DNA from 4 places in the Pontibacillus salicampi genome. Region 4 is predicted to be linked to each of the others. Evidence: riboswitches for the same ligand, from Rfam matches in the RefSeq annotation. Region 4 holds a riboswitch; each other region holds the start of a gene.

What was found. Region 4 has a riboswitch for S-adenosylmethionine ahead of metK (methionine adenosyltransferase). Riboswitches for the same ligand answer to the same signal wherever they lie in the genome.
Region 1: it holds a riboswitch for S-adenosylmethionine, as region 4 does, so the genes downstream of both, ACFFGV_RS04465 (O-acetylhomoserine aminocarboxypropyltransferase/cysteine synthase family protein) here and metK (methionine adenosyltransferase) in region 4, are expected to answer to the same signal.
Region 2: it holds a riboswitch for S-adenosylmethionine, as region 4 does, so the genes downstream of both, msrA (peptide-methionine (S)-S-oxide reductase MsrA) here and metK (methionine adenosyltransferase) in region 4, are expected to answer to the same signal.
Region 3: it holds a riboswitch for S-adenosylmethionine, as region 4 does, so the genes downstream of both, ACFFGV_RS04215 (homocysteine S-methyltransferase family protein) here and metK (methionine adenosyltransferase) in region 4, are expected to answer to the same signal.

Annotation. Positions count from the first base shown of each region.
Region 1 covers NZ_JBHLTP010000003.1:592,943-601,187, forward strand. Annotated here, with positions in the region: gene rsgA (ribosome small subunit-dependent GTPase A) at 1-273, shown strand, start outside; gene ACFFGV_RS04450 (histidine phosphatase family protein) at 604-1,146, shown strand; gene ACFFGV_RS04455 (cytochrome c biogenesis CcdA family protein) at 1,607-2,320, opposite strand; gene ACFFGV_RS04460 (homoserine dehydrogenase) at 2,748-3,728, opposite strand; gene ACFFGV_RS04465 (O-acetylhomoserine aminocarboxypropyltransferase/cysteine synthase family protein) at 3,807-5,510, opposite strand; SAM riboswitch class I at 5,628-5,737, opposite strand; gene ACFFGV_RS04470 (thiol-disulfide oxidoreductase DCC family protein) at 5,918-6,313, shown strand; gene ACFFGV_RS04475 (DUF421 domain-containing protein) at 6,590-7,303, shown strand; gene ACFFGV_RS04480 (M3 family metallopeptidase) at 7,484-8,245, shown strand, end outside.
Region 2 covers NZ_JBHLTP010000005.1:40,940-49,184, reverse strand. Annotated here, with positions in the region: gene ACFFGV_RS08320 (sensor histidine kinase) at 1-1,108, shown strand, start outside; gene ACFFGV_RS08315 (ABC transporter ATP-binding protein) at 1,227-2,165, shown strand; gene ACFFGV_RS08310 (ABC transporter permease) at 2,146-2,877, shown strand; gene ACFFGV_RS08305 (C45 family autoproteolytic acyltransferase/hydrolase) at 3,091-4,143, shown strand; gene ACFFGV_RS08300 (excisionase family DNA-binding protein) at 4,159-4,389, shown strand; gene ACFFGV_RS08295 (RidA family protein) at 4,486-4,866, opposite strand; SAM riboswitch class I at 5,216-5,335, shown strand; gene msrA (peptide-methionine (S)-S-oxide reductase MsrA) at 5,456-5,926, shown strand; gene ACFFGV_RS08285 (thioredoxin family protein) at 6,052-6,378, shown strand; gene ACFFGV_RS08280 (DUF2188 domain-containing protein) at 6,579-7,034, shown strand; gene ACFFGV_RS08275 (AIM24 family protein) at 7,137-7,835, shown strand; gene ACFFGV_RS08270 (hypothetical protein) at 7,912-8,190, shown strand; gene ACFFGV_RS08265 (CDGSH iron-sulfur domain-containing protein) at 8,235-8,245, opposite strand, start outside.
Region 3 covers NZ_JBHLTP010000003.1:539,474-547,718, reverse strand. Annotated here, with positions in the region: gene ACFFGV_RS04225 (ABC transporter permease subunit) at 1-1,202, opposite strand, end outside; gene ACFFGV_RS04220 (ABC transporter ATP-binding protein) at 1,935-3,671, opposite strand; SAM riboswitch class I at 3,869-3,974, shown strand; gene ACFFGV_RS04215 (homocysteine S-methyltransferase family protein) at 4,066-5,115, shown strand; gene ACFFGV_RS04210 (Dabb family protein) at 5,427-5,720, opposite strand; gene ACFFGV_RS04205 (flavodoxin family protein) at 5,893-6,441, opposite strand; gene ACFFGV_RS04200 (LysR family transcriptional regulator) at 6,562-7,473, shown strand; gene ACFFGV_RS04195 (putative glycolipid-binding domain-containing protein) at 7,509-8,054, opposite strand; gene ACFFGV_RS04190 (2Fe-2S iron-sulfur cluster-binding protein) at 8,144-8,245, opposite strand, start outside.
Region 4 covers NZ_JBHLTP010000008.1:123,369-131,613, reverse strand. Annotated here, with positions in the region: gene asnB (asparagine synthase (glutamine-hydrolyzing)) at 1-1,348, opposite strand, end outside; gene metK (methionine adenosyltransferase) at 1,861-3,060, opposite strand; SAM riboswitch class I at 3,382-3,490, opposite strand; gene pckA (phosphoenolpyruvate carboxykinase (ATP)) at 3,789-5,381, shown strand; gene ACFFGV_RS10230 (ABC transporter substrate-binding protein) at 5,801-6,793, shown strand; gene ACFFGV_RS10225 (ABC transporter ATP-binding protein) at 6,807-7,580, shown strand; gene ACFFGV_RS10220 (ABC transporter permease) at 7,564-8,245, shown strand, end outside.

The sequences.
Region 1 (8,245 bases), on a different contig from region 4:
AGAGAGGTACAGCTATGGGGGGATGAGAAGAATGTCGACGCAGCCTTTTCTGATATAGGAGCCTTGAGTCTAGCGTGTAAATTCAGGGATTGTCAGCATAATCAAGAACCAGGCTGTGCTGTGAAACAAGCTATCCAAGAGGGACAACTAGAAATAACTCGATTAAAAAGTTATAAGAAATTAAAAAGAGAATTGGAACGCCTTGATTTAAAAGCTCGGCATGGCACCCATAAGGCAAATAGAATGCTGCATGGGCCTAAGGCAAACAGATAAAGAATAGGAAAGAGATATCGCATATGCGGTATCTCTTTCTTTCTATTTAATAATATGTAAAAATTAGGATATTGTTAATGGTGGGTTAGTTCACCGTAAATAAATTTGTATTACACGATTTATGAAAGGGAACTATTAGACCGAAATAATTGTTAAATATATCAAATTAGAGAGGAGATTTACGTTAAAAACGAAAACAGGAAGGATTTCTGCTATAGTATTAGTCATTTTTCATTGTCCAAGATTACTCAAAAGCAAGCATTAAGCATGTCGAAGCGTTGCTTTCAATTTATTAGCCGAAAAATCGTTATTAAAATATTGGAGTGGTTGATGTTGAAGAAAATTTATTTAATCAGGCATTGCGAAGCAGAAGGACAGTCGCCTGAATCCCAACTTACAGATAGAGGAATTGAACAGGCGGACGAATTATCAGATTTTTTCTGCAATAGTAGTATCGATCGTATTATTTCCAGTCCATATAAGCGAGCAATGGACTCTATCTCCCCCCTTGCTAAGAGAATGAATATAGACGTTGAAATTAATAGAAATCTAACGGAACGTATTCTCAGCACTAAAAACCTTCCTGATTGGTTTGAAAAACTTAAAAGAACATTTAATGATATAGAATGGAAGTATGAAGGCGGAGAATCAAGTCAAGAAGCTATGAAACGAATTGTCGAGGTTGTAGAAGAAGTATTTAGTAGAAACCATAACAATACAGTTATTGTTACTCATGGAAACTTAATGTCCTTACTTTTAATGTATTATAATAAGGATTTTGGCTTTAATGATTGGAACGATCTTAGTAATCCGGACGTGTTTGTCCTAATAAACAATAGTAATCAGGTAACGTTTAAACGAATATGGAAATAATAGAATATGCATTATACAGAATGTGAAGTAATGTAAGGGTGTGTTAGTTATTTTCCACACCTATAAAAAAGTATGACGGAGAATATCCATAAGCCAGGGAGCGTGAAACAATCAATCTTCTTGTGATTGGAGCCTTTCTATCTTCTATAGGAAATCTTGTTTCTATAAACACCCTGAAGTATGTAGGGATTATTTTGTTCGCAGTGGCTGGAGTCATTAGTGGAGTAATTATGTGGAAAAAAAGTAAACTTAGAAGCGTAATCATAACATTGTTCGTTACAGGAGCCATTGCTGCCTTGGCTTAATTATTAACTACTTGGCTTTTTTAGGAAAATGTGTCGCATCCAAGCCACAAGGGAAGCGACACATTTAGTTTCTCAACAGTTTGTGAGGTGCATTTCAAACAAGGTTACTGTAGTATAGGTGAGTGGACAGGTGATATTTTGGTTAAAGGCTTCCATTAAAAGCCTCTAAATCCACCAAACAAGTTACTCAACCATAATGTTAGAGAGGACATTTGATCGAAATACAGCAATAATCCTAGCACAATCATTATAGCTCCACTACCTTTCATTATGTTTTTAGAGTACTTTACTAACAGCTTGGTCTTACTTAAGAAAAAGGACATCACTAAAAATGGTATTGCAAACCCAAGGCTATAAAAGGATGTATAAAGCAGACCCTGACTAGGGTTGGTCGCGGACAATGTTAAAACAGATGTCATGATCGGTCCAATGCAAGGAGTCCATCCAGCTGCAAATGCCATCCCAACAAAGAAGGATCCCACATAACCGAGTGATTGACTTTTGTAATGTACACGCTTTTCCTTCATTAAGAATGTGGGTTGGAAAACTCCGATTAGAAATAGACCCATTATTACGATTATGATAGCCCCTAGCATTCTAATAGTCTCTTGATATCCAGAAAATAGTTCACCAATAAATGTAACTGCTGAGCCTAACGCGAAGAAAATGACAGAAAGTCCTACTACGAATAAAATGGTATGGATAGTAATAGATCTCTGTGCTTTGCGCGGCAAAGATGCTCTGTCAGAGAGCTGTCCTACTGACACTCCCGAAATATAAGAGATAAAAGACGGATACAAGGGGAGAACGCAAGGGGAAACAAAGGATAAAATACCTGCTCCGAATGCTAACCAAATGCTTAATTCCATAATCTACCCCCAGCTAATATTATTTACATATTATTCTAATTATAACAACCCTAAAACGATAGTAACATATAAAAAATAGAGGTATAGAGATGAAGCTGTTGCAAAAGCAGTGGATGAGAAGCTTACTGCTAATAGTTGTTTTATGGTTTTTACTAATAGGGGATACTATATCTTTGTTTTTCGGAATATTGACTATTAGTTTAACAGAACTATCCATATTATTACATTATTACATATGAAGAGGATCAAACAATCCGAGCTCTAATTTGTTTCAGTTCAGTGATCAAATTAAGCTGGTTCGGGTTAACGCGAGTGCTTCATAAGTATATTATTCGCTCTTCAAAGCAAAAACAAAGCCTCATTACGGCAATGACAGCCGTTTATGAGGCTTTGTTTTATATGTTTGAAACATATGAAATAGCTTCTTCTACACATATTGAGCTTCCTGCTGACGCTCTTTTTGGAAAACGTATAGTAAATCTTCGATCATGGCACTCGCCGTTGGGAGTTTTCCTGCACCTGGTCCTGATAATGTTATGGAGCCAAGCAGGTCAGTCTGGATAGAGAGCGCGTTTTCTACCCCATCTATGTTGTAGAGGGGATGGTCCTCATTTAGCTGCATGGGCTGGATGGATGCTCTTGGTGCTCCGTGGCGTAATTCAATGGTAGCCACGTGCTTCCACTTTTGCCCTTGTATAGTCGCCTTATCAATATCTTGACTGGAAATAGTACGTATTCCTTCCAAATAAACTTCATCCCAGTTTGGTTGATCCTGATAGGCAAGCTGACTTAGAATCATAGCTTTATAGAATGCATCATAGCCATCGACGTCATTGCTTGGGTCAGCTTCTGCGTAGCCTTTTTGCTGGGCTGCCAGGAGAGCATCTTCAAAAGAATTTTGGTGCTTGGTCATCTGTGTCAGAATATAGTTGGATGTTCCGTTTACGATACCTTGGATACTCTTTATTTGATTTACTTGCAGCATCTGATCAATGGTTCGAATAACCGGGGTGCCACCAGCTGTTGTTGCTTCGTACCCAATCCATACATTATGCTCTTTAGCCAGTTCAAGGAGGTGTGGACCGTAATGGGCAAACATCTCCTTGTTTGCCGTTATCACGTGTGCTCCGTGCTCAATAGCTCGTGTTACATACTGATAGGCAGGCTGTTTTCCAACAATGGCTTCCAGGACAACGTCTACAGGCTGTTGAAAGACTTCTTCAATGTCTGTTGTCACTTGTACAGAATCGGGGAGGTTTCGTTTCTTATTAGAGTCCTTGACAAGAATGCTCGTAATTTCAATTGGCGTACTTAATTTCTTTTGTATATATTCATGGTGGGTATGAAGTGTTTCCCATACACCCTCTCCAACTGTTCCAAATCCTAGTATTGCGACCTTAATCGTCATCTACATCTTCCTTTCTTCCGTATCATCTAAGGTGACAAAGAGAGCCATCCGTTTAACGGCGCTCTCTTTGTGCATCAGTTATACTTTAGTCGTTTCACGGTTATTGTTCGTAGTTCGAATGGACTGTGCAAGACGATAGACACTGTCCGTTTCTAAGTAGGAAATGGAGTAATGGTCTAACTTATCCTTTATATCCTCATCTATAATATGCTGTGTGATAAAAACGGTAGCACTTGGGAATTGTGAGATGGCTTTTTCAACTCCCGTGCTGCTCAAAGCATACACAATATCGGTATGCTCTACCTGTGCCTCGCTGTCAAACAGCAACTGAAACCCTAGTCTTTCTAATTTGGAAAATTCTTCAGGTTTACTTGTACGATCGGCTCCATATACAGTAATTACTTTTGGTCTAGCCTCATTTTCATCTCGATAAAGAGAAGAAGTGAGGATGGTTTCTACAGCTGCTGGTTGTGCTGCACTGCTATATTGGAATCCTGTCGCCTGATATATCGCATGCTCTAAATCTGCAATCAAATCTTCTACAGCTTCTAGTCCAACGGATAAACGGATTAAATCCTCTGTTACTCCTGATTTCTTTAAATCTTCCTCATTCAATTGCTGATGGGTAGTAGTTGCTGGGTGAATGATAAGAGATTTGGCATCGCCTACGTTAGCCACATGAGACCACAGTTTGATATTATCTATAACCTCTCTACCTTCATTCCGGCCACCTTTAATACCGAATACAATCATTGAACCAAACCCATTATGCAAATATTTGCTAGCTAATTCGTAAGAGGGATGATTGCTTAATCCAGGGTAGGATACCCATTCCACACCTGGATGATTTTCGAGATAAGTAGCAATTTGCTCCGCGTTTTGTACATGTCGTTCCACTCGAAGCGGTAATGTTTCGAGCCCTTGCAGTAAATAAAAGGCATTGGTTGGACTTAAGCACGCTCCAATATCACGTAGCAGCTGAACCCTTAACTTAATAGCGAATGCTGCTGGTCCGGCATCGATTCCATAACGAAGACCATGATAACTCTCATCAGGTTCGGTAAACCCTGGGAATTTATCTTGATTCCAATTGAATCGGCCACTATCCACAACAACTCCACCAATAGAATTACCGTGTCCTCCGAGCCATTTCGTTGCAGAGTGAACAACAATATCAGCTCCCCAGCTGATGGGCTTACAAATGTGAGGGGTAGCAAAGGTGCTATCCACAATCAGTGGTATGTGATGAGCATGAGCAACATCTGCTATTGCTTCAAGATCTAGGACATCTAAGCTCGGGTTCCCAATGACCTCAGCAAACACAGCTTTGGTTTTAGACGTAATGGCTTCGTTAAATTTCTCAGGGTCAGTACCATCTACAAATGTTACATGAATGCCGTATTTTGGTAATGTGACAGCAAATAGATTATAGGTTCCACCGTATAAGTTGGTGGAGGCGACGATTTCGTCTCCCGCCTGAGCAAGATTTAGTATGGATAATGTAATAGCAGCCATTCCGGAAGAAGTAGCTACCGCAGCTATCCCATCTTCTAATAGTGCGATTCGCTGCTCGAATGCGTCTACAGTAGGGTTATTAATTCTTGTATAAATATTACCAGGTTCACTAAGTGCAAATAAATTTTGGGCATGGTCTGTGTCGTTAAATACGTATGATGTAGTTTGATAAATAGGTACAGCTCTTGCACCTGCTTCTTTATCAGGGGTTTGGCCTCCATGTAGGCTAAGTGTTTCTAAACGATACGTATGAAATGGTAGTGTCATGGTACAATTCCTCCTTGATTAGATGATGTCTAGGGAAATTGCCTGACAGGTAAGGGAAAAGAGGGGATAATAGAAAAAACCCTCTTCATAAGAAGAGGGTTTATATGTACCGTCCTCCTCTTATCTTCCAGATCCGCATGACCTGTAGGATGTAGCACCTTTTCAAACGATGTTGAAAGGTTGCCGGGCTTCACAGGGCCTAGTCCCTCTGCCGCTCTTGATAAGAGATTAAATTGTCAGTTAGCATTTAGTCATTTACTACTCAAAAGTATAAACGATAGGTCAGTATTTCGTCAACACAATTAATTGACTTATTCGAAAATTTAAAACTGTAATTATGTTCATTGTTTCACAAAGTAAGTCTGTTTGGTACAATATAGGAAATAGCGCTAGGGAGGGGAAATGAAGTGAAACAAAAAATTATTCTATTCGATGGAGTGTGCAATTTCTGTGATGGAGCTGTTCAATTTATTATAAAGCGAGATAAAAAGGAACAATTCTACTTTGCTTCACTGCAAGGAGAGGAAGGGCAACGTTTAGTAGATGAGTACGAGGTGGATAAACAAACAGACAGCATTATCTTATTGGAAAAGAATCACGTTTATACTAAATCTACTGCTAGTTTAAGGATTTTGAAAGAAATGTCAGGCTTATGGAAGCTTTTATATATATTAATAGCAGTGCCTCCTTTTATTCGGAATAAAATGTATGACTTGCTAGCAAGGAACCGATATAAATGGTTTGGGAAGAAATCCGAATGTACACTACCATCTCCTTCGGTTCGGAAAAGATTTTTGGATTAAATACGAAATAAATTCACTGGTCCTCCAAAAGTGAATAGGAATGCTACATTAGAAGGATTGCTGACGACAAGGGATGTCATTTATCTCCTTCTTAGGAGAATAGAAAGGAAAAGGCTTCTTAATCACTATATCTACTTGATTCAAGAGAGCACACAGCCATTATGGTGTATTTTATCTAATCACCAAGGAATAAAAGAGAAGTATGGAATGTCATCATCTTTGGCAATGATAGGTATAACACTATACACATACAAGAGGTGCATTTACGTGGATATTATGATGGATAGTATAAAGGTTATCCTGCGTATTGTAACGATTCTTCCTTTTATGCTTGTAATAGGTCTATATATGGGTAAACGCTCTATAGGAGAACTTCCGGTATTTGATTTTCTTGTAGTGCTTGTTTTGGGAGCTGTAGTTGGTGCCGATATAGCAGACCCGAGTATAGATCATATTCACACCATAGTTGCAATGATTGCGATAGCGATATTACAGAAGCTTATTATAAGGTTGAAATTGAAACATCAAAAGGTTGGGAAGTTACTTACTTTCGAGCCTACAGTAGTAATGTATAAGGGAACCTTCCTTATGGAGAATATGCAGCGTATCCAGTACTCGATTGATAATATTCTACAAATGCTGAGAGAGAAGGACGTATTTCATACAAAGGATGTGGAACTTGCCATTATAGAGGCGAATGGAAGGCTTAGTGTGAAATTATATCCTGCTAAAGAAAGTGTCATTCGGGAGGATATGTCCATTTATACATCTGGTGATAATTACGAAATTCCGGTTATTCTCGATGGGAAGATACAATATGATTTACTGCAGGAAGTAAATAAAACAGAGACGTGGCTGATTGACAAGCTTAATACAGTCGGGGAACATAGCATATCATCTATTTTCTACGCAGCAGTTAACTCTAAGGGGGAGTTAATTATGTCCAAGAAACAGTCACGCATGGATCATGTGCCTCCTTATAAACACTAAGTATGCAATTTGAGTTCCACACTTATACATATATAAGTTCCGCTTAGCCAACACGCTGGCTAAGCATTTTTTTGTAACCCGATCGTTCTAAATACACTAGTAATGCAAATGGTTCTGGTGAGAGCACTTGTGTTCTGTTACTCTGAGTAAAATAAATAAACTCGAACGGGAGGAATAGATATGAGTGAACATAAATATTCAAAAACGTGGAAAATATATAGCAAATGGAATATAGGTTCGGATTTGTCTGAGCTTCCTATTCCCATTCAGGTAATTGGCGAGCAAATGGAAGAATTAAAGAAGCTGGTGGAACAATTAGAAATTACAGCAACTCCTGAGGTAAATACCTTGGAACACACTATTCACACCTTAGAAGAAATAAAAGATAGTCTAGCAGAGATTAGTTCTCTCTTAACCTGTAAACGAGCAGAAAACACACAAGAAGAGGAAACACCACAATGGAAGGAAGCTGTTTCTAGCCTTCGCTTAGATTTTCAATCACAAGCGGACAGATTGTACAAGCTTCTATTCAAATTAGAGGAACCGGTCTGGAAACGTATCCTGGACCAGTTACCACATTACCAATTTATTTTAGAAGAATGGCGAGATAAGGCCGGTAGAGCATTGGGCGAAAGAGTAGAATTTCTATTAGAGGATGGGTACTACTGCTGGGAAGACCTATATCATCAAACAGTAAACGATATGACTATTTACATGGTGATAGGCAAAGAGAACAGAAAGCTAACCATTGCCCAAACTAGAAATTTACGCTCCCACATGATGAAGGATGTTCGGGTACATTCTTTTCAACAATTACATCATGCATTCGAAGATAAATCTAATATCTTTTCCTCCATTCTAAACCGAATTGCTGGAGTTAGGACCCGCTTGTGTGAATTAAGAGCGATAGACACGCCGTTCGACGAAGCTCTTACCAATAAC
Region 2 (8,245 bases), on a different contig from region 4:
GGTGTTATGGGTTAGCGACGATGGGGAGCGTTTGTTGGTGGTTGGAGATTGGAATGACTTGGAGGGAGGCGATTGGGATGCTAGTCAGACTGTTCGATTTATGGACAGGCAACAAAACGATGCCTACTTCACGACCAATACTTATATTGATGGTTCCAACCATAGTGGTTATGTCTTCTTAGAGGTACCTAGTTCTTCCTTGGGGACCAGCTGGGAAGTGCTGAGAGACAGGTATGCATTTATTTGGTTCTTTGCCCTTGGCTTCATATGGATGTTATTCATCTTCATCTCATGGTTGTTCTTTAAGAAGATTAGTAACCGGTTAACGAATATGCAGAACAGCATGGAGATTAGCAGTAACCAAATGGTCCCCATGAAATTAACGGTCCATAAGGAAGATGAGATTGGACAGTTAGAACATTCCTTCAATGATATGGTGGAAAAATTGAATGAGAGTCGGCAGAAAGAAAAGGATGAAGAAGCCATCCGTAAACAATTAGTTTCCAGTTTATCACATGATTTGCGGACACCATTATCCATTATTAATGGCCATGCCCATAAAATGAGTCAAATTGAATTAAGCGACGAGGTTCGGGATTCTGTTACGGTTATTCAGGATAAGGTAGCTTTTCTAGCAGAACTCATTGATAACCTCTCTTCGTTTACAGTGCTACGAGAGGGGAAGCTTCCCATGCATCCTCAAATGGTAGATATCGTCCAGGCAACTAAATCGTCGTTAATCGCTTATTATCCTATTCTAGAAGAAAAAGGGTTCGATATTGATATTGATTTACAAGGGTCTATTCAGTGGTATATCGATGAAACGTGGTTCAGAAGGATCTTGGATAATCTATTCCAAAACGTGAAGAGACATGCGGGGGAGGGGAAGTATCTTGCCGTCAGCACTACCGAAATGCATGGTAGGGAGGCACTTCGGATAGAAGATCGAGGGCCTGGCATGAGAGCCGTGTCTGACCAAAAAGGAACTGGTATTGGTTTATCCATCGTAGAAATGATGTTAGACCAAATGAACTTGGAAAAGACGGTATATGATGGAGCATCAGGCACGACCATTCTTATCTACCCCAAACCACAAGACTTGTATTAACAGGTGTTGTGGTTTTTTTTGTGGATTAATCTAAATTTAAACTTGTTTCTCCCCTTATTTTAATCATCATTTCTTATACTTCTATTAAATCAAATTAATCTAAAGGAGTGCTGTCATTATGAGTGTCGTAGAGGTAGAGAATCTGAACATTGATATCAAACGAAAGAAGATATTACAAAACGTCAATGTGTCTTTTGAAAAGGGAAAGATTTATGGGCTGCTAGGACCTAACGGGGCTGGAAAAACTACCTTATTAAAGGCCATGCTGGGGGTATTCCGTCCCAATTCGGGTTCCATTTCCTTTAAGGGTCAGGATATTTATCAACACTCTAAGAGGGACTTAATTAGTTCCATTGGAAGCATTATTGAATTTCCAGGTTTCTATGATAACCTTACGCTTCAGGAAAATTTAACGTTACATCTGAAGTATCTGCAAAAAGACACCTCTTCTCAGCATATTAATCGTCTGTTGCAAACAGTGGGTCTATACCAATTTAAAGAAAAACGTTTTTCAGAAACCTCCCTTGGCATGAAACAACGTTTGGGAATTGCTAGAGCTATGTCACATAACCCTGATCTATTGCTATTAGACGAACCGACCAATGGATTAGACCCTCATGGCATCAAAGAAGTGAGGGAAATGTTGATTAGAGAGGTGATTAGTTCCAACAAGACCGTTATTATCTCCAGCCATTTGTTAAATGAGATTGATCTTATGGCTGACGAATTGGTGTTTATGAATAATGGTGAGATCATTTTTGAAACTACGAAGATGAAAGATCATACACATATTTATTTATATAGGCTGCGGATGCCTTCTAGTATGACAAAAACGTTTCCACGCGAAGACTTGTTGGAAGAGTGTCAAGGACATGAGGTGTACACAGGTAAAGATGAGTTGGAATTTGTTTCCCCTCTTTCGCAAAAAGAAATTGAGAATCTTTTGGAACAACATCAAGTTCCAACCATCATGCTGGAAGTATTTGAACTTACGTTAGAGGATTTATATTTAAAACTATTGGAAAAGGGTGAAGAAAATGAAGTTGCTTATTCGTAATGAATTGATGAAAATGAAACGGTTGAAAATGGTCTATGTCATATTAGTATTGAGCTTCCTGCCTTACTTTATCAACACAGGGGGAATGATGCTGATGGCAGGAGGGATGGATGCGGAGAAATATTATTTCTTTGTATTTAATCAGTATGCCATTTTATTCCCTACGTTAGTGTTTATCTTTGCAGGGTTCTTTTTCTATACTGAATTTCAAAATAAAACGACACTGAACTGGATTTCGTATCCTTACCATAATTTCAGTTTGTTGCTATCTAAGGTGCTAGCCTGTTCGATACTGTTAATGGCTACATCATTCTTGAATCATGCTCTTCACACTCTGACGATTGGATCTTTGTTCGACATTGGCTTTGGAGGTCTGATTACGAGGTTTCTAACCTCTATGCTATTTTCCGGCTTAACCATTCTCATTGTGCCGTTGGCAGCTCTGCTTGCGTTTAGTACAAGAAATATTTTGTCCGTGGTGATTGCGGGGGTAGCCTCCATCTTTGTGACCACTATTTTGCTGGGTGCTGATTTCGGCATTGTGTTTCCATTCTCCTTCATTTATCGTTTTAGTATTCAATACTTCGATGCTTCCATGGGATATGAAAACCAAGACCTAGTGTTAGGAGGATGCGCTATTTTGGCAGGCTACCTACTTGTATCATTGTTCGGACTATACAGGTATTCCAAAATGACTCGTATGAGTACTTAATAGCAGAATTATGAAGACAATAGGATTTTTACTTCTGGATAGGTATGATCCGCATGAAATGGTTATAAAAGTCACAGTTCATGAACTGTGACTTTTTGAATGGTAAAGAGACAAAATCCTAAACATCCTCCAGGACTTCAGGGCTTTGCGTGACAGAGAAGTAATCGGTTATTCTGGAAAGGAACAACAAACAAGAAGATTAAGGGGTAGAGCATGAAGGACATATATAGTGACATAATACAATTTCGCGGATCCCATTATGATTTTGGGGTAAGGCAAGGGGAAGAAATGCGGAATTCGTTAACAGTACAAAATCGAGAAAAGCAATGGAAGCTTCGTAAGCCTAGATTTTCAGTAGAGGAAGAGGAAGTAAAAGATGCTATCACCCGTTTCGCTCCTGGTGTTTGGGAGGAGCTAATCGGGATAAGAGATGCGCTAGGATGGAGCATGGAGCGAGTAATGATGGAATTTGGAGGCTATCGACTAGACTATGTGAAATCAGGGTGCTCTATTTTAACTGGGGACGATTACATGGTTCGTAATTACGATTATCAGCCGAAAACATACGAAGGGCGATACGTATTATTTCAGCCAACGGACCAAGGCTATGCTATAATTGGTCCTTCCCAACGGATTACAGGGCGAATGGATGGAATGAACGAGAAGGGGCTTGCGCTTGGATATAATTTTATGCATCGTAAAAAACCTGGAATCGGGTTTATTTGCTGTATGATTGGCCGTTTGATTCTAGAATCGTGTGCGGATGTAGAGGAAGCGATATCAATGCTGAAGGAGATACCTCACCGCCATTCCTTTAGTTATATCGTATTGGACCGTAGCGGAAAAACATATGTGATTGAAACGACACCAAGGGGCGTAAAGGTTAGGGAATCTAATACGTGCACTAACCATTTCGAGCATATGAAGGAAGAAAATCGAAATTATCTCGTCGATTCGTATCGCCGGCTGGAAACAATGGAGGCGGCAAGACAGCATAAACCTTCAGCTTATGAGGCATTTCGCCTGTTGAATGATTCTGACAGAGGTGTATTCTCAGATGAATATCAAAACTGGGCAGGAACCATTCATACAGCTGCTTATTTCCCGAAGGAGGGAAAGGTGTGGTTTGCTCTGGGCGGAGACAAAGAGCCGATAGTATTTGATTTCAAAGCCTGGCTGGAAGGCTTGAATGTTGAAGACAAGTTCATTACTGGCTCAGTGGATACCGATCTTCCATTTCCACATATGGACAAAAATGCAAAGTAGAGGGAGAATGTTTCCATGTATTTAACCATTCAAGAAACAGCAGAATATTTAGAGCTTCCCGAAGAATACGTAGAAAAAATGGTGTTTAAGGGACGTATTCGAGCCCTGCATGACGGAACGCAATATCTTATTTATAAAGACCAGTTTCAGCAGTATTTTGAACAAATCGAACGCTATCGGAAGCAAATACAAGAATACCTTAATGAACCCATTCCTGAGGATATGGACGTTAAGGATGAAGATTAAAAAAGCTTGTAGAACATAACCGGTTGTTCTACAAGCACTTAAAAAGATTTTCAGCTGGCAAAATGTCTTCATTGCAATAATAATTTACGCAACGCACTATTCTTTCACAGCAATAGCTTCTATCTCTACTTTTGCACCTTTTGGTAATGCGCTTACCTCGATAGCTGCTCTAGCAGGGTATGGTTCACTTAAGAAGCTAGCGTACACTTCATTTACTGCTTGGAAATCCTCCATATTTGCTAAATAAATATTGGCTTTTGCGATGTGCTTGTAGTCTAAACCAGCTTCACTTAATATCGCGCCAACATTTTTCATGACTTGCTCTGCTTGCTCTCTCACATCACTTGAAACAAATGCCTGCGTATTAGGATCTAAAGGAATTTGGCCAGAAATGAATAAAAGATTACCAAGATCAACGGCCTGAGAATAAGGTCCGATTGCTGCGGGTGCTTTGTCAGTGGAGATTGTGTTAAACATAAGGGCATTGCTCCTTTTTATCATTATTTGTATAAGATAGTGCTAGGATAACACATTCTAAAGGATTGAGAATGAGTAATATTCGAAAAATAACAAATTTCATGGGGCTGGGTAGATTTATTTTTCTTTTTACTCAGAATGTGATAGTTTATGTGTAATGCCATCCCAAATCGTTTTATACGACTGCGGGAACTTAACCACCTGTCGGGATGGCAGGCTTTATATATGTTTGTTTTAAGCATGCTAATGCAGCTGCATTCATATACTGGAAGAAGTAAGTTAAAATCCTTTACTTCGCTACCAAATGAGTGTATTATATTGATTAACAAAAATATTCATAACGCATAACTTCTTATCCAGAGAGGCGGAGGGACTGGCCCTTTGATGCCCGGCAACCATTCTTTAAGACTATGTGTCTTAACCGAAACGGTGCCAATTCCTGCAAGGTGAGAGCCTTGGGAGATGAGAGGATCGTACAGATAAACTTACGACCCCTTTCTTGGATAAAGAGAGGGGTTTTTTGCATTAAAAAACTCGTCGATCTCTTTGAAACAAGAAGTTTCCGTTATACAGAAAGGAAGAGATGAAGATGGCAACAGCATATTTTGGAGCAGGGTGTTTTTGGGGTGTAGAGGCTTTTTTTGAACGGTTAACCGGAGTTACGGCAACCCGAGTAGGATATTCCGGAGGTACAGTGGAAAACCCATCCTACGAGCTAGTGAAAAGTGGAGTTACCGGACATGCGGAAACTACAAAGGTAGAGTTTGATCCTTCTGTGATCAGCTATGCTTCCCTAGTAGACCAGTTCTTCGAGGTCCACGACCCTACCCAAATTAATCGTCAGGGAGAAGATGTTGGCACGCAATATCGTTCCGTTATTTTCTTCTTGGATGATGAGCAAAGGCAAGTAGCTGAAGAGAAAATTCAGGAATGGTCAGACAAAGGTATATATAAGCTGCCAATAGCAACACAAATTAAAAAAGCTGCGCCATTCTATGACGCAGAAGAATATCATCAGAAATATCTCCAGAAACACGGGTCTGTTTCCTGTGGGATATAATGTGAGGGTCCTCCTCACATTATATTTTAAGCTTTATAATACCAACGGGGGTAAGCGAAAAAGAAGCGTAGCACCATGTAAATTGGTATAATAGGAGCAAATCTAAAGTGCAAGGTGTGGATACGATGCAACATGCCAATTCAATAGAAGAAGTGCGTTCCTTTGTTCAATCTGAAGAGATATCTCTTCTTTATATATCAAGACCTAACTGTTCTGTCTGTCACTCCCTTCTACCGCAAGTAGAAGCATTACTTTTAGAGTATTCTTCCGTACAATCCTTACATGTAGACGCAGAACACATTCCTGACATTGCAGGAGAGTACGAGATTTTCACTGTTCCAGTACTAATCGTTTCCGTTAATGGAAAGGAAATGTTCCGAAAAGCACGCTTCGTTCCAATAGATGAATTAGACCATCAATTAGAGCGGCTTACAAGTGCATTAAACCTTTAACTCAACCCTGACTCTCTTACACGAAGAGTCAGGGTTTTTTTGAGCGTCTGTGAAAGGCACATTATAGAATATCAACGGATTCTAAAGCGATAGGCGCTTCCTTTGGTATTTGTTATAAGTCAAGGAGCAGCATCATAAGGTTTGGAGGAGTTAAAAAAAGGAAAAGAATATAGAAGAAAAAAAGTTCACGGAGGGTCGTTATGCCTTGGGATACAGAGAATTATCCTAGTTCCTTAAAGAATTTGGATTTGCCAGTTCGAAAAAAAACTATTGAAATTGCTAATGCTATGCTGGATGAGGGTTACGAGGAAGGGAGAGCTATTCCTATCGCAACGGAACAAGCGAAGGAATGGTTTGACAACGCTTCTCAAGATGAAATTGAGGAAATGAGACACAAGCCTGACACCTCTTTAAAGCAGAGGGATCCTGAAGATCAGCAGTATGAGAATCGACCAGAGCTGCTCGATAAAGGGGAGCACGTAGTAAGTCACGAAAATGGGTGGGCTGTGCAGGCTGCTGAAGCAAAAAAGCCTGCAGCTACATTTTCCAACAAAGCGGATGCGATAAACAGGGCGAAAGACATTGCGTCCAATAAAGGTACACAAGTCGTTATCCATAAAAAAGATGGAACTATTCAGGAGACTACATCGTATTAAACAACTAGATAGAAGCATTAATAGAAGGGTCCTGTTCACGTACAGGACTTTTTCATTAAGTGTAGAAGATTAGAAGGATAAGCATATAAAGGGGAGAGAAGCATGGGAAATTATTCTATACAGGAATTTATTAATCAGACGAAACAGGATGAATCAGCTAATGACTATTTTCAACTAGAAACACCTCGGATGCTTGAAATCAATTTATCCGATCAAGTTTGGGCTAAGACAGGGTCGATGATTTCATATACTGGAGATATTAAGTTTGAGAGAGAAGGTATAATGGAGCATGGCCTAGGCAGAATGTTCAAAAAGGCTGTATCAGGAGAAGGCAGCTCTTTGATGAAAGCGACGGGTAACGGGAAATTGTATGTAGCAGATCAGGGTAAGAAGATTACTATCCTTGATTTGGATAACGAGAAAATTACGGTAAACGGTAATGATTTGTTAGCCTTTGAGCCAGGTTTAGATTGGGACATCCACTTAATGAAAAAAGTGGCCGGTATGATGTCTGGAGGTTTGTTTAACGTGCAGCTAGAGGGTCGTGGTATGGTTGCAATAACGACACACTATGAACCTGTTACCCTACTGGTTACACCAGATCAGCCTGTTATTACCGACCCTAATGCTACGGTAGCATGGTCTGGACATCTTGAACCAGAATTTAAAACGGATGTTTCCTTTAAAACATTTATTGGACGTGGCAGCGGAGAATCCATTCAAATGAAATTTTCTGGAGAGGGCTTTGTAATCGTCCAGCCGTTTGAAGAGGTTGTTTATTCTCAAAGCAGTTCCTCTTAATCTGCTATTGTTCAATGGATAAGAGGGAAGGAAACTGTGCATACTGCTCCTAAAAGCTACATGGGAGTGGATGAAGTTGATACATCAGTTGAAGTCCATTGAGAAAAGCCAAAACAGAAGAGCGAGCCATACCTTGATTGGCATTAGTTCTACCATTGAGGAAGAATGGTTATGGACAGCCTTTATTAAAGGGGAAAAGGTGTTATGGGTGTTTGCATCTCATCGCTCTAAACACTTAAACGGGAGGGAATTGCAATGGAAGGGCTCCGTGACGATTCCCTCTGAAGCGGAAGTATATATTGAAGGGGTGGCTTCTAAGGTGGGATTATTATTCCGTAGTGTAGAAGTATCCTAGATAAAAACCTGGCGAAGCAGCGCCAGGTTTTTTTGTGCTCCATTTTAAGCTCGAG
Region 3 (8,245 bases), on a different contig from region 4:
TATTTGGCTCCCGCAATCAATTGATCCAGTATGGAGAATCCGAAAGCATCTGAGCCAAGTATAAACGGCTCCGGCGGGTCATGTGGTGGTGCACTAATGACCTTCCCTTCTTCATTCTCATGAAATTTCACGTTGGTGATGGGCTTCTCTTGTACTGCACTAAATCCAATGCTTACTAGCAAAAAGCCTACGATATACACAAGGCCTAATACGAAGGGGAGGCGCTTCCATAAACGCATCATCATTTCTTTAGGGAATCGAGTATAGGAAGGTGTACGTCCCTGTCTTTTTTGAAACGTAGGTTGTTTTTGGAACAATTTCTGTACCCTATTTACGGTCTCATCAGCAGTAATACCCCAAAGGTCAAAAGCAGTGTAAAGGAAATAGAACGGTGTAAAAATCATAACGAGGGAGAAAAATATAATAATTGGTCGCGAGTCTGTCGTAACTGTCTTCAATATTCCATAGAAGTTAAAAAAATGCTCTATAATGAATAAGCTCGACAATGTAATCCATACAATTGTTTTAGATTGGTAAAATAAGCTCTTATGTATATTGCGAATACAATGCCTGACAAGGATGACACTATCCCGAACTCCTTTACTTCGGGCTAAATATACATACTCCTTCGACCATTCATCCTCTAATAGCAACAGGATAATTTTAAAAAACATAACTGTTGGCAGCAGCGAAAGCGTTATAATAGGTCCTAGGTAAATCCTCTCTTCCCCAAGATACGCAAACTCCATAAGTATAAACCCGAATCGCTGAAAAATGAACACAATAAGCAATTGTAACAAAATAATAAACATGACATCAGGAAACGATTGAATCACGTTCGACCATTTATGTATGTAGTCTTTAAATCGAGATGGCAGCAGCATAGCAACTAAAGCCAATAGAAATCCTGCCAAAAGGGATAAGGCAAGGGCTGCTAAAAAAATGGTCATGGAGTATGCATACCGCTCCGGTAAAAGCTCGAAAATAGGAACCATTTCCACTTTCGGATTCATTATTTGAGAATTAGCATTCATCATCCATTCTCTTGGTTGTGTAAGCTCGGCAATCAGCATATACATTTGTTGTAAAAAAGCAGCACCATTCCCATTCAATCCACCATAAAATAGACTAGGAACACAACTGATAATCCCAATACCGAACACTCCGAGTATGTAGTACCCTATAAGCCTAACAAATTTCATCCAACCAACCTCCACGCTTTTACTGTTACAAGAATACGTAATAAGAAAATTTTACCACACCCCTTCCAAAGACCGAATACTAAAGCATTGTTTAATTTTAATTTTCTGAGTAATCCGCATAAAAAAGAACCCTACCAAGTAACGGGTCTTACTCCTTTCCTATTGACGCTTAACAACAGCTTTTCGAGCACGGAACAATAATACTTACCCAAGGTGGAATATAAACATTACTATCTTAGGTGATATACATTTAAAACTCTTTACGAATTCCTAATGCTATTCTTCCAAGTTCAGGTTGCTTTAGTTGAAGAAGGATATACCTAAATCAAACATTTCCACCTCGCATGTAGACTATACTATTCGTGCTGTTATGGTTTTTAAATATATTTGGTACACGAATTCGCAGGTATCTACTAGAAAACAGACTCCTGCGAATTGGTATGTAAATTTAGTCAAATCCCTTTAGTGATGGGAAAAAAGAGGGCCAATTCATATGCGAATTGGCCCTCTTTTTGGGGTGTTATTCTATTGTTTGTACTGCAAATCCGAACCCTTTACCTACCAAAGGGGTTCTTTATAAGAGTAAAAACCCTATAATTAATAATGCAATAATTATGAGCAGCATAAGCAGCTGATACTTGCGATTTAATTTCTGAAAAATACGTATGAACATTGGAATCGCCTCCTCTCGAGAAGCTTACCTATACATACGGATAAAATGTACTAAAAGATTCAGTTACCTTTCACTTTCAGTTGCTGATTTGCAAATTCCCGGTAAGTGGCGTGATCTTTGTACAGCCTCTCATGATCGCCAATTCCTGTTACTTCCCCTTGATCTATAAAGACAATTTGCTCAGAATGGACGACTGTAGATAAGCGATGTGCGATAACAATCGTTGTTCGCCCCTGCATCAAATTATCGAGCGCTTTTTGCACCACCATCTCCGCCTTACTATCGAGACTGGAGGTTGCTTCATCCAGAAGCAGAATATCTGGATTTCGTATTAGCGCCCTAGCTATCCCAATCCGTTGACGCTGTCCACCTGATAACTTAATTCCACGTTCGCCAACCTGAGTATGGTAACCCTCGGGAAGGTCCTCTATAAATTCCTTCGCATATGCCATTTGAGCAGCTTGATTTATCTCTCCTTCGCTGGGTTTATAATCCAAGCCATAACAAATATTCTCCTGAATGGTTCCTGAGATGATAGGACTCTCCTGAGAAACATAGCCAATATGTTTACGCCAGTCCTCGAGGTTAATATGCTGGATATTCATTTCCCCTAACTTGATGACGCCTTTTGATGGCTGATAAAAGCGTTCTATTAATGCAAACAAGGTCGTCTTGCCACTACCACTTGGTCCTACAATTGCTGTTACAGCATTAGGAGGAATAGTGAATGAGATATTATTTAGAACAACACTAGTTTCCTGATACCCAAATGATACACCATCGAAATGGATATCCTGTTTGGCTTCCTTAACCCTTGCCCCTTTATGTAATGCTTCCTCTTGTTCATCCAGAATCCCAATGATACGCTCTGTAGCTCCTGAGGCTTTTTGAAGTTGAGTAAAAAAGGTAGTAAATTGACTTAGTGGGACAATGATTTGAAATAAGTACAGTATAAAAGCTACGAGATCACCTGCAGAAAGCCCACCTGAAGACACTCTGAAACCTCCATAGCCAAGCACAATAACTAGCATTGCCATGAGTACTAGCGTCATTAAAGGACCAATGATGGCTTGAATGGTAGCTTCCTTCAGTCCATATTGAAATAGGTTTTGAATTCCTGTTGTTCCCTGATTGAACTCTCTCCTTTCGGCATTAGAGGCCTTTACTAGACGTATTTCAGAAAGCACTTGGGTCGTTGTGGCTGTAAAGCTTGCTGTCTCATCCTGCAACCCACGGGAGACCTTATACATTTTCCTGCCGAGCGGTAAAATGATTCCAATCGCTAATGGTACGGCTATCAGCATTACCATAGTCATCTTCCAATCAAGAATTAATAGAATAATAACCGACCCAATAATCGAAATAAATCCTGTAAAAAAATTGGTGACATGCTCTGTTATTAAATTTTTGACGATACTAGTGTCATTTACAATCCGACTAATTAGTTCCCCTGTCTTATGTTCATCGTAGAATGGTACAGGGAGCTTAACATGCTTATCCCACAGCTTGGAGCGTAGTCCTGCTACAATTTGCTGCCCAACATAATTTAACAAATAAATGGAAAGTCCACTTGTGAAGGCTTGTATTAAGAACACTGCAAATAACATCGCTACAAATGTCCATTCAAAAGAGGCGATACTGAAATCATTAATAAAATCCCTTGTTAATAACGGTATGAACAGGCTGACGATGGTGGAAATCACACTGAACGAAAACGCTATGCCCATTCTCGCAACAGATGGCTTTGTATTTTTAATTAATTGAAAAAACTGTTTCCCCTTTTGGGGATATGTCATTTCTGTCAAATTGTATCCCTACTTTTTTCTTATGTACTATTGTCATTTTACCACAAGTTCATCCATTTATTTGATATAGCCCATTCCCCTCATCTAGTGCTGTATTGCTACTTTATTATCATAAATTTTCGAAAAAGTTCAAAAAAGGATTGACCTCTCTTACAATCTCTCCTATAATTCAAATTACAACTTAATAGCTCTTATCAAGAGCGGCTGAGGGAATAGGCCCTGCGAAGCCCGGCAACCTTTCAATTCGTTTGAAAAGGTGCTACATCCTACAGACTACGGTCTGAAAGATAAGAGGAGGAAACGTGTACATACACCCTCTTCTTATGGAAGAGGGTTTTTTAGTGTCCTCTTCTATAAAAACTACTTAATGGAAGGATGAATAACAATGAAAAGATCACTAGAACAACGTTTACAAGACGGTCCAGTCATTTGTGGAGAAGGCTATTTATTTGAATTGGAAAGAAGAGGCTACCTGCAAGCAGGCTCCTTTGTACCAGAGGTAGCTATTGAAAATCCAGAAGCATTGAAACAAACGTATCGAGATTATATGAAAGCTGGATCTGACGTGGTTCTTGCTTTCACCTATAATGCCCATCGTGAGAAAATGAGAATTATTGGTAAAGAAGACTTGCTAGAGCCTTTAAATCGAAATGCTATCCGTTTAGCTAAAGAAGTTGCAAAGGAACACCCAACCGAAGAAGCACTTGTAGCTGGGAACGTTTCCAACACTAATATATTCGATCCGGACGATCCCGCATCAAAAGAGAAGGTTCGTACGATGTTCGCAGAAATGATTAAATGGTGTAAAGAAGAAGATGTTGATTTTGTGAATGGGGAAACATTCTACTATTATGAAGAAGCAAAAATTGCCCTAGAAGAAATACAGAAACAGGACTTACCAGCTGTTATCACATTTGGTCTTATGGGAGAAAACATCCTTCGTGATGGGTACACCGTTGAAGAAGGCTGCCGATTACTGGAGGAACAAGGCGCACTCGTTGTAGGAATGAACTGCTTCCGTGGTCCAGCTACCATGCAGCCATATGTAGAAAAGATACGAGAAACATGTGAGGGCTTTGTAGGAGCACTGCCTATTCCATATCGTACGACAGAAGAGCATCCAACATTTTTTAATCTGCCAGATGGAGGTTGTTCTTGTAGCTTGCCAACTGAAACCACCTTCCCTACCTCTCTTGATCCGCTTTACTGCAATCGTTATGAGCTTGCATCCTGGGCAAAAGATGCTCTCAACACAGGTGTGAATTATTTCGGTTTATGCTGTGGAGCTTCACCGAGTATGCTTAGAGAAGTAGCTGAGACAGTTGGGCGTGAAGCGATTAATTCTACGTACTCACCTGATATGGAAAAGCACTTCCTATTCGGCACAGATGATACACTGAAAGGGCATAACCTTACCTATCGGACAAAAGCATAATAAAAAAGATAGGCTATTATAAAATGCTCCCTTTGTAAAGGACATTTTCAACGACATCCTAGACCGTTTTTGGGAGATGATCTCTGTATTGAACAGGGATCATCTCCTTTGTTAATACGGATATAAGGTGTGCCAAGTCACCTAGGAAATGTTAAGAGCTATGATAACCATGTTGATTGATGATTATAGGTAAAGAAGGGGATATGTTTTCATGCGAAAGATTAGCTAAGTAAGCGGAGGATTACTTAAGAAGCGGGGTAGAAAGCGACAAAAAAATTCTCTGATGCTAACCATCAGAGAATATATCCATGTTATATTTCAAAATCCACTGCAAGAATATCTGTAAGACCGATTTCCCTTAAGTAGGCTACAACCTCTTGGTGTTTCTCATGAGGGCTATATGCCTCTAAAGCTTGTTTATCTTCAAAGCGTACCGTTAAGCCTACTTCATAGCCTTGATTCCTATCAGAGAAATTCAAACCAGCTTGAATATCAACGATACCAGGAATTTCTTGTTTAAGTGATGTCAGCTTATGTATTGCCTCTCGCTGCTGCTCTTCTGTAGTTTGTTCAGTAAACGTGAACAAAACAATATGTTCAATCATTTAAGATCCCATCCTTCCTAGTGTATATCCATAGAAGATCCTTCATTCACTATATTCTTCTGGTGCTTTCAGGTCAAACGATAGAATACAAATTCACTCGCCCCATGGAATCAATTGAGAGATAGCTAAAGTCATCAAAGGGTACCAAGTATCCCAGAAAGAGATGATGACATTATGTGTCTTCTTTTAATGTTTGATTTAACAAATCAGCACTATATAAAGCTTTTTTATCTTGTTCAATTTCCCCTGGCTTGTTCGCTTGTCCAAGTACGTAACCTTCAAATGGAAGGTGTACAAAGTCAAAAATATACTTAAATTGTTGCAGCAGCGGTAGTCCTTTTATATAGGGAGAATCTCCGCCCACCGCAATAACATACCCTTTTTTCCTAGCCATTCGCTCGCGGAGATCATGATATCTATCCTCTCTCATGGCTTGAGACCAGCGATCAATAAACTGCTTCATGGTACCTGTCATCGTGTACCAGTAGATGGGAGTGGCAAAGATAATCTTATCGTATTCCATTACACGATCCATTACTTGCATGAAATCGTCTGCTACTTCTGAAAAGCCTCCCTCAGCGTGACGTTCATCTACAATGGGGGAAATATTGTACTCATCCAATTGGATAATATCTACCTCTAAACCATGAACTGCTCGAGCAGATAATAGATTTGTATTTCCATTTTCACGGCTTCCACCGTTAATCATAACAATGCTCATTCCTTTTCCCTCCTAGGTTTTGTCTGTTCATACTATTTAGCTTATACTATACATGCAAATCAGAAAAACGAATAATTTCGATAAGAATAATAGATAAAACCGATAAAGGAATGGTGAGTCATGGATCAAAAGCAACTGACTACATTTTTAACAGCTGCAGAGACACTTAATTTCACGAAAACAGCAAACACGTTAAACTATGCACAATCCAGCGTTACAGCACAGATTAAATCGTTAGAGGAGAGCCTTGGAGCTCTATTGTTTGAACGGTTAGGAAAACGGTTAGTCCTAACAGAAGCAGGACACCGATTTAAAAAGTACGCCGAGAAAATGGTTAAAATGAGTGAGGAAGCAAAAATGGCCATTAGTTCGGAAAACGAGCCAACCGGAACTCTCGTCATCGGAGCGCAGGAGAGTCAATGCACTTATAGATTACCTCCTGTTTTAACAGAATTCAAACACCTGTATCCCCATGTCAAGCTTATATTTAAACCCGCTCATTCCGATGAATTAGCTCGGGAGCAACTAATGAATGGAGCATTGGATGCTGCTTTTATTATGGATGTATCTAAGCCTGAAGAGTCTTTAACCATTGAGCCTTTAGTAAAGGAGGAAATTAAATTAGTAGCCGGAAGAGAACATCCGCTTGCGGAAAGGGCTTTATCGTTAAAGGATTTAGAAGAAGAAACATTTTTATTAACAGAAACAGGCTGCTCCTATCGAAATCTACTAGAGATATCTTGTTCCAAAGCCCAAGTTTATCCTCTAAACAAGTTTGAATTTGGCAGTATAGAGGCCATTAAGCAGTGCATCATTGCTGGTTTAGGTGTAGCTGCTCTACCAACAATGGTAGTAGAAAAAAACCTCAAGGATGGTGATATGGTAGAATTGAAATGGGACAATGATATTCCGCTCATTCATACACATATTGCTTGGCATAAAGATAAATGGATGTCCAAGCCACTGGAAGATTTCATATCCATAGCTCACAAATTATTAAAGACTCCTGTCCTCAACAATACACATAGCTAAGAAATTATTATTCTTAGCTATGTTCTCTTTATATTCTATTTGGTGCGTATAAAGACTTCTGGATACTCCAATACCAAGCCAGCATCATCTACCGTTAGAATCGTTTGATAGTCCTTACAAGCATAACGGAACTGTCTTCCCCTTTCCGTTCTTCCCAAATAGGTGTACTGCTGTTCTACCGTTATCGTCTTAAGTGTTCTCCCGTCGATATAAAGCATTAGAAAATTCCTTTTTTCACCTGTCCGCCAGTTAAGCCTGTTAATGGGGAGGGAATTGGAAAACGGGGTTACAGATAAATCGACGTCCACAGCTTGATCAGCATAGGAAAGGTGGTCCCCTTGACAAACCCATCTCCCTTCTTCCCTCGTGAGGCATAACTCCTTCTTTGACTCTTCATTTCTCACTTGAACCTTTTTTACATACCAGCTGAAATCCATTTCTATGCAATAGGTAGTAACCTCCCCAGTGCTACCTTCAACCTCCACTCTCCCCTTTGCAACAATCGTCTTTTCTTTCCATTCTAGCTGCGTATATTGCTGTCCTTTTAACTCCAAATGCTTCCAACCTATTATTTTCTTCACGGTGATTCCTCCTTATCCAAAAAAAGCACCCAACTTTTGTAAAAAATTGAGTGCTTGCGTCTAATGATCATATACCATATGTAATTCCCTTATTTTAATGGAACAGTTTGGCAGGCAAGACGAAAACCGTTGTCCAGTTCGTCTTCAATTTGCTCGTGCTCTTTTGGAGTCGGCTGATTCACCAAATCCTG
Region 4 (8,245 bases):
ACTGATAGGTAGCTGACTCATGGTAATCCGCCAAGATATTACGCTTGTCTGCTTCTTCAAACATCTTAGCATTCCCAATATATCTTTCTCTCAAAGGAGTGGTTCCACGTTCCAAGAAGCTTTTTCCTCTCACACCCTCTGGCATAACAGCAGCAACTCTGGATAGCAGCCCTTTGACAGGACCTGGCATAGAATCGAACAGCTTTAATGATTCTGGTTCCCTGTAGATGTTATAACCGCCAAATAATTCGTCTGCTCCCTCTCCTGAAAGAACAACGGTTACATGTTTACGAGCCTCTCGTGCCACAAAATACAACGGCACACAGGCTGGATCCGCTAATGGATCATCCATATGCCACATAATCTTTGGTAGCTTCTCGATATATTCTTGCGGCGTGATAGTATAAGAAATGTTTTCAACGCCCACTTTATCAGCTGTTTCCTTTGCCACATCTACTTCCGAATAGCCATCCCGTTCAAATCCTACAGAAAACGTTTTGATATTAGGATTAAACTCTCTTGCCATTGAAACAATAATAGAGGAATCAATTCCACCTGATAAGAACGACCCAACTGGTACATCACTTCGCATATGAACGTTTACAGAGTCGTATAACGTATCTTGAATCTTATTAATCCATTGCTGTTCGCTACCTGCAACCTGGGTAAAGGTAGCGTGGAAATAACGATGAAATTGCATCTTTCCGTTAGGAGCTTTTACGAAATAATGCCCTGGCTCTACTTTTCGAATACCACTTGTCAAAGTCAGCGGCTCTGGAACATACTGATAGCTTAAGTAATGCTGTAATGCTTCTGTGTTTACTAGTTCATTTTCCTGAAGAAGTGTAATACTCTTTTTCTCTGAGGCAAAGTACGTTTCATCTTGCTGCTCACTATAGAATAATGGCTTAATACCGAATGGGTCTCGAGCACCGTAAAGGGTTTGCTCCTCTTTATCCCAAATTAAGATTGAGAACATACCGCGAAGATGGGCAAAGGCTTCCTCCCGTTTATCCCGAAACATTGCTGCGATAACTTCGGTGTCTGATTCCGTTTCAAACGTGTACCCCTTCTTCTGCAGAGACTCTCTTAATTCTACATAGTTATAAACTTCACCATTAAACACCATCCAATACCGTTCATCTTCATAGCTCAACGGTTGATGGCCGCTTTCAATATCTATGATACTTAATCGGCGGAACCCAAAGGATATGTACTCATCATGGAAATACCCCTCATCATCTGGACCGCGGTGAGTGATTATGTCATTTCTTCGTTTAAAATTCTGCTTTTCCTGCTCATCAAGAGGAGAAGGCAGATGTCTCATTACACCTATAAAACCACACATAAAAAAAGTCCTCACTTTCCTTCACTTTGCTGTTTCAGTTTACCATAAAAAGAATATCTTTACTAGAATCCCCAATAGGCAGAACACGCATGCCAGCGGGATGTTTCCTATACGGAAGACACTGTACACCATTCGAACGACCTAGGAGCATTGTGGGTGGATAATCATAATTCATTTCCATAATTTCCTCTATGTTTAGACGAACTAAATACAGTTTCGTTTCACCTTACACCTTTCCATAATAAGAAAACCAAACACTACATTTTATCAATTTTTTTTATTAAAGACAAATAACAATATGGATGTTGTTGATTCATATAATGGAGAGATAGCAGAAGACTTGGATTAAAAAAATTTTTTATGAGAAAAGGCTCCCCTTTCAGCAACAGTATCGATGAAGTCTGGCCTTCAAGCCTTCCACATAAGGCCGCTATACAGCAAACAAAACAGGACATTTTGTCGGACTAACAAGAAAAAACATGCTGCCGAGATTGACTCGACAGCATGTTTTTTTAGGAAGTAACGAGCTGCTTCAATACTTCTGCTTTATCTGTTTGCTCCCAAGGGAATTCAACGTCTGTTCGGCCAAAGTGTCCGAATGCAGCTGTATTTCTGTAAATTGGGCGACGAAGGTCCAGCATTTTTATTATACCTGCTGGACGCAGGTCGAATGTTTCGCGAACCGCTTCCACTAGCCTTTCTTCGGTTACTTTTCCAGTTCCAAATGTATTAATGGATATGGAAACAGGCTGGGCAACACCAATAGCATATGCGAGCTGAACTTCACATGCATCAGCAAGTCCTGCCGATACAATATTTTTCGCAACATATCGAGCAGCATAAGCCGCTGAACGATCTACTTTCGTAGCATCCTTACCACTAAATGCTCCTCCACCGTGACGAGCATATCCACCGTACGTATCCACAATTATCTTACGACCAGTCAGACCAGCATCTCCTTGTGGCCCTCCAATAACGAATCGACCAGTGGGGTTAATGTAGTATTTCGTACTATCATCTAACAATTCTTTTGGAACAATCGGGTTAATAACCTGCTCCTTTAGATCACGCTGAATTTGTTCTAATGTAATTTCAGGATGATGCTGAGTAGATATGACAATGGTGTCAATACGCAATGGTTGGTCATTCTCATCATACTCTACCGTTACTTGTGTTTTACCGTCTGGACGAAGATAATCTAACGTCTCATCTCTTCTAACATCGGAGAGCCGCTTCGCTAATTTGTGCGCCAAAGAAATTGGTAAAGGCATTAATTCAGGAGTTTCGTTATTTGCATAACCAAACATTAACCCCTGGTCTCCTGCTCCTATATTTTCAATTTCCTTATCACTCATCTGACCTTCACGAGTTTCATATGACTCGTTCACACCTTGAGCAATGTCAGGAGATTGCTCATCAATTGCGGTTAATACAGCACATGTTTCTGCATCAAAGCCGTATTTCGCACGAGTATAGCCAATTTCCTTAATGGTATTTCGCACGATGGTTTGAATATCTACATACGTATTAGTAGATATCTCCCCTGATACTAATACCAGACCTGTCGTTACAGTCGTTTCACAAGCAACCCTAGCGTTAGGATCGTTTTTCAGTATTTCATCTAAAATAGCATCAGAAATTTGGTCACAGATTTTATCGGGATGCCCCTCTGTAACGGATTCCGATGTGAATAAGCGGCGGTTTGCTGCCATTCCCCATACTCCTCCTTCAGAACATTTTCAAACGGAACTTATTCCCTTGTTGCTAATTATTAAAGACTTTCTTAATAACACAGGAACAGTAGAGTGTATAAGCGCCCTACATGATCTCTTCTTCTAGCTTTATGAGCATAAATGTTTGCTTGTGCATATATAAAAGGAAGAAACAGTATTAAAATAGAAAAAGACCAATACATGGTATCGGCATTGGTTAATCAGTTGTGATTCAACATAACTGTTACTACCTAACATGATGGTTTTTAGCGTATAAAAAAACCTTTCCCATATTTCGAGCAAAGGGAAAGGATCCTTTCGCTCTTATCGTTCAAGGTTATACCTTGCAACAGGTTAGCACCATTTCACCTTTATCGTGACGGTTGCCGGGTTTCCTCGGGCCTGTCCCTCCACCAACTCAGGATAAGATAGATTCCGTTCGCGACTTATCATAACGTTTTACACAGGTAATGTCAACTGAGAGTAAGGTTTTCCTCCTACTCCCACCCTTCATTTGCCCTCTACTCATGACCTTTACTTGGTCTAATTCCCTGTATTATATGAACAAATTGTTTCATTTTAATAATTAGTGTGGACTAATAATTTAAATGTGTTATACTAATCTTACATTAAACCGACACATTATGATGCGTTGATCCTTTTAAAAAGGAAACGTTTTATTTCTTTTATGTATCATTCCCATACTATTTAATAAAGGCGGGTTCTGGATGAAAACGGTGAATCAACAATCTATACTTAGAGAATTACTGGAGCAGGATACGGTAAGAAAAAACCTATCCGTTGCTGAATTAGTAGAAAAGATTTTGTCTCGCAAAGAGGGACGCCTAACTGCTACTGGAGCTATCCAGGCAGAAACTGGACGTTACACAGGTCGCTCCCCTAATGATAAGTTTATTGTAAAAGATGATGTAACCGAACAAAAGGTTGATTGGGGCAAAGTTAATCAGCCAATATCCGAAACAACGTTTGAACATTTATATGAAAAGGTTTTACATCATTTAAGTAATCAGGATGAGATTTATTCCTTTAAAGGATTTGCAGGTGCTGATCCGCAATATCGTCTCCCTATGGAAGTGATTAACGAATTTGCATGGCATAATCTATTTGCACAGCAGCTGTTTATACGCCCAAGTGAAGAAGAATTGGCTACTCATACTAGTGATTTCACCGTTATTTCTGCCCCTACTTTTAAAGCGGTTCCAGAGATTGATGGAACGACGTCTGAAACGTTTATTATCATCTCCTTTAAGCAGCGTGTTGTTCTAATAGGCGGAACGGAATATGCAGGAGAAATCAAGAAGTCCATCTTCTCTGTTATGAATTACCTTCTGCCACAGCAGGATGTGCTTTCTATGCACTGTAGTGCCAATATCGGTCAAGAAGGTGATGTAGCATTATTCTTTGGACTCTCTGGAACTGGGAAAACAACTCTCTCTGCAGATCCCCATCGTCGTCTTATTGGGGATGATGAACACGCATGGTCCAACCGTGGTGTATTTAATATTGAAGGCGGCTGCTATGCCAAGTGCGTGAATCTTTCCAGAGAAAATGAACCTCAAATATTTGATGCCATTCGTTTTGGCTCCGTTTTAGAGAATGTCGTCCTTGATGAGGAAACCAGATTGCCAGATTATAATAACACCAGTTTAACGGAGAATACTCGTGCAGCATACCCAATCGATAATATTGATAATATCGTCCAGCCAAGCATTGCAGGTCATCCTAATACGATTGTCTTTTTAACAGCGGATGCCTTTGGCGTACTGCCTCCTATAAGTAAACTGACGAAGGAGCAAGCTATGTATCACTTCCTTAGTGGATATACTAGCAAGCTCGCTGGAACAGAGCGAGGCATCACATCACCAGAAGCCACTTTCTCTACTTGCTTTGGTTCTCCATTTTTACCATTGCATGCTTCTACCTACGCAGAAATGCTTGGCGAAAAAATAGATCAATTTAATGCCAATGTGTATCTCGTTAACACTGGTTGGACAGGTGGAGCATACGGAGAAGGCTCCCGAATGAAGCTGTCTCATACAAGAGCCATGGTACATGCAGCACTAGAAGGTGAGCTAAATTCTACAGAAATGGTGCAGGATGACATTTTCGGATTAAGCATGCCGACCCATTGTCCAGGTGTACCAGATGAAGTGTTAATTCCGAAGAAAACGTGGAAGGATGCTCAAGCATATGAGCAAAAGGCTAAAGAATTAGCTCAGAAATTCCATGATAATTTCAAGAAATTCAACGGGGTAAGTCAGCAGATACAAAACGCTGGACCTACCTTCTTATCAAAATAACTTCGCTCCCTCATCTCCTTTATATAGATGAACGGCTAACCTGAAATCAGGTTAGCCTTTTTTTATTCTATTTCTTACGTTAAGGGAATAGCTTATTACGCTAAATGGGGAGATAGTGGAAGACTCGGATTCGAGATAATTTGGAAGGAGTATAGAAAGAACAGTTGATTGGGCTGGAATCACTCCGCTTTTCTACGGCCCCATACGACGTGGGGTCGTGTGGAGCAGCAGGAAAACGGAGCTATTTCCGAGGAATAAACGTGGAGGGGGAATAATTTCCTTTTCTTCACAGTTCTACCCATGAGGAATTGTATCTATTATCTCCTCAGACAAATATGCGCTCCTATAGGCATTCACACATTTTTTAAATGGGCATACGCTATCGTAAATTAGATATTTATTAACGGGAGGATGCCTTCATGAAACACCTAAGAACCTTTAGCTTATTATGCTTAGTTTTTATATGTATTCTGCCTATGGCCGCTTGTTCTAATCAGCCATCAACAATAAGGGTAGCAGAAGTAACAAGGTCCATTTTTTATGCCCCTCAATACGTGGCATTAGAAAAAGGATATTTCACAGAGGAAGGCTTAAACGTAGACTTAAAGACTACCTGGGGCGGGGACAAAACAATGACAGCCCTTCTCTCTAATGGAGCAGATGTGGCACTCGTTGGGTCCGAGACATCGATTTACGTCCACGCAAGAGGTGCATCAGATCCTGTTATCAACTTTGCTCAACTAACTCAAACAGATGGGACATTTCTTGTAGCAAGAGAAGCACAGCCCGACTTTGAATGGGATGACCTAAAGGATAGCACCTTCCTTGGTCAACGGAAGGGCGGTATGCCACAAATGGTAGGGGAATTCGTTTTGAAGGAAAAGGGTATTGACCCTCAAACAGATTTAAACCTTATTCAAAATGTGGAATTTGCAAACATACCTAATGCTTTTGCTTCTGGCACAGGAGATTACGTACAATTATTTGAACCGACTGCGAGCATATTCGAGCAGGAGGGTAAGGGGCATATTGTCGCATCCTTTGGTACTGAATCTGGCCATGTACCTTATACTGTGTTTATGGCAAGAAGCAGTTATTTGAATGAAAACGAGAAGGACATGGAAAAGTTTACGAATGCACTTTATAAAGCACAACAATGGGTGCAAAGCAATAGCGCAAAGGAAATTGCTGAAGTGATTAAACCATACTTTGAGGATACAGACCTTCAGCTTATTGAACAAGTAGTAGACCGGTACAAAAGCCAAGGATCGTACGCTGAAAATCCCATTTTGGATGAGGAAGAGTGGAAGAACCTAAAGGCTATTATGGACTCATCAGGAGAACTCCCAAAAGATGTAGCGCATGAAACGCTAGTAAACACCTCCATCGCTGAAAAAATTATGAATGATTAAGGAGGAGAGGGCTATGGCTTATCTAAGCATAGACGATATCTCCCATCAATATTTTACGAAGCAAGGCTACACTAAAGCATTACAATCTATTTCCCTTACGGTCGAGGAAGGAGAATTTGTCTCCCTCCTTGGCCCAAGCGGTTGCGGGAAATCTACTTTGCTTTCCATTATTTCTGGCCTTCTTCAACCAACAGAAGGGACGATATATATTAACGGTACTTCTCCCAATCAGAGTGACACCAAGATTGGCTATATGCTTCAACAGGATTACCTGTTCCCATGGAAAACCATTCACGAAAACGTATTACTAGGTCCCCATATTAGCGGTAAAATCTCATCCGAACTAAAGCAAAAGGCCATTCATACGTTGGAAGAGATGGGGCTGGGGAAGGTCCTTACCTCTCATCCCTCTCAACTTTCTGGAGGGATGAGACAACGGGCAGCATTAGCTCGCACACTTATGAATGACCCTCAAATCCTCCTACTTGATGAACCATTTTCTGCTCTCGATTATCAAACAAAGTTAAAGCTAGAGAATTTAGTCTCTACCACCCTTCACCGCTATAATAAAACCTCTATTCTGGTAACGCATGATATAGGAGAGGCCATTGCAATGAGTGATACGATCTATTTACTAGCAGCGAATCCTGGATCGGTGGCAGCTACATTTAAGGTTCCACATTATTTACAGGAAATTACACCGTTTGAAGCACGACAGCATCCAGAGTTTAATGCATTATTTCAGGATATATGGAAGGAGTTGAATGATCTTGAATCAAGCTCTTAAGTCTGATGAGCAAAGGTTTCAACAATTCCTTCAACGAAAAAAAAGAGAGAAGAGAATCATCTTATTGTGGCAGTTATTCATCTTAGTTGGTTTTTTTAGTATATGGGAAGTAGCAAGCCGCCTCCTATGGATTGATCCACTACTGTTCAGTTCGCCTTCAAGTATCTTCAGCTTACTTCAACAAAAAGTAATAGATGGCTCTATCTACTTACACCTTCGAGTAACTCTTCTCGAAACAGTAGCCGGGTTTATACTAGGCACCTTGCTGGGAATCCTACTAGCAGCGCTGTTATGGTGGTCCCCACGCTTTTCTAACATTATTGACCCATACCTTGTCATATTAAATGCTATGCCAAAAGTAGCGTTAGGGCCTATTATTATAGTTGCGTTAGGGCCTGGATACTTTTCTATTATTGCAATGGGAGCCATCATTAGTGTGATAATTACAACGATTGTCGTGTACTCTTCCTTCCAAGGGGTGGATGAGAATTACTTGAAGGTGTTAGCAAGCTTCGGGGCGACACGTTGGCAATCATTCAAAGAAGCTGTGCTTCCTGCTTCTTTTCCAACTATCATTTCAACCTTCAAAGTGAACGTGGGACTTTCATGGGTTGGAGTCATTGTAGGAGAGTTTCTTGTCTCTCAAAAAGGGCTTGGTTATCTAA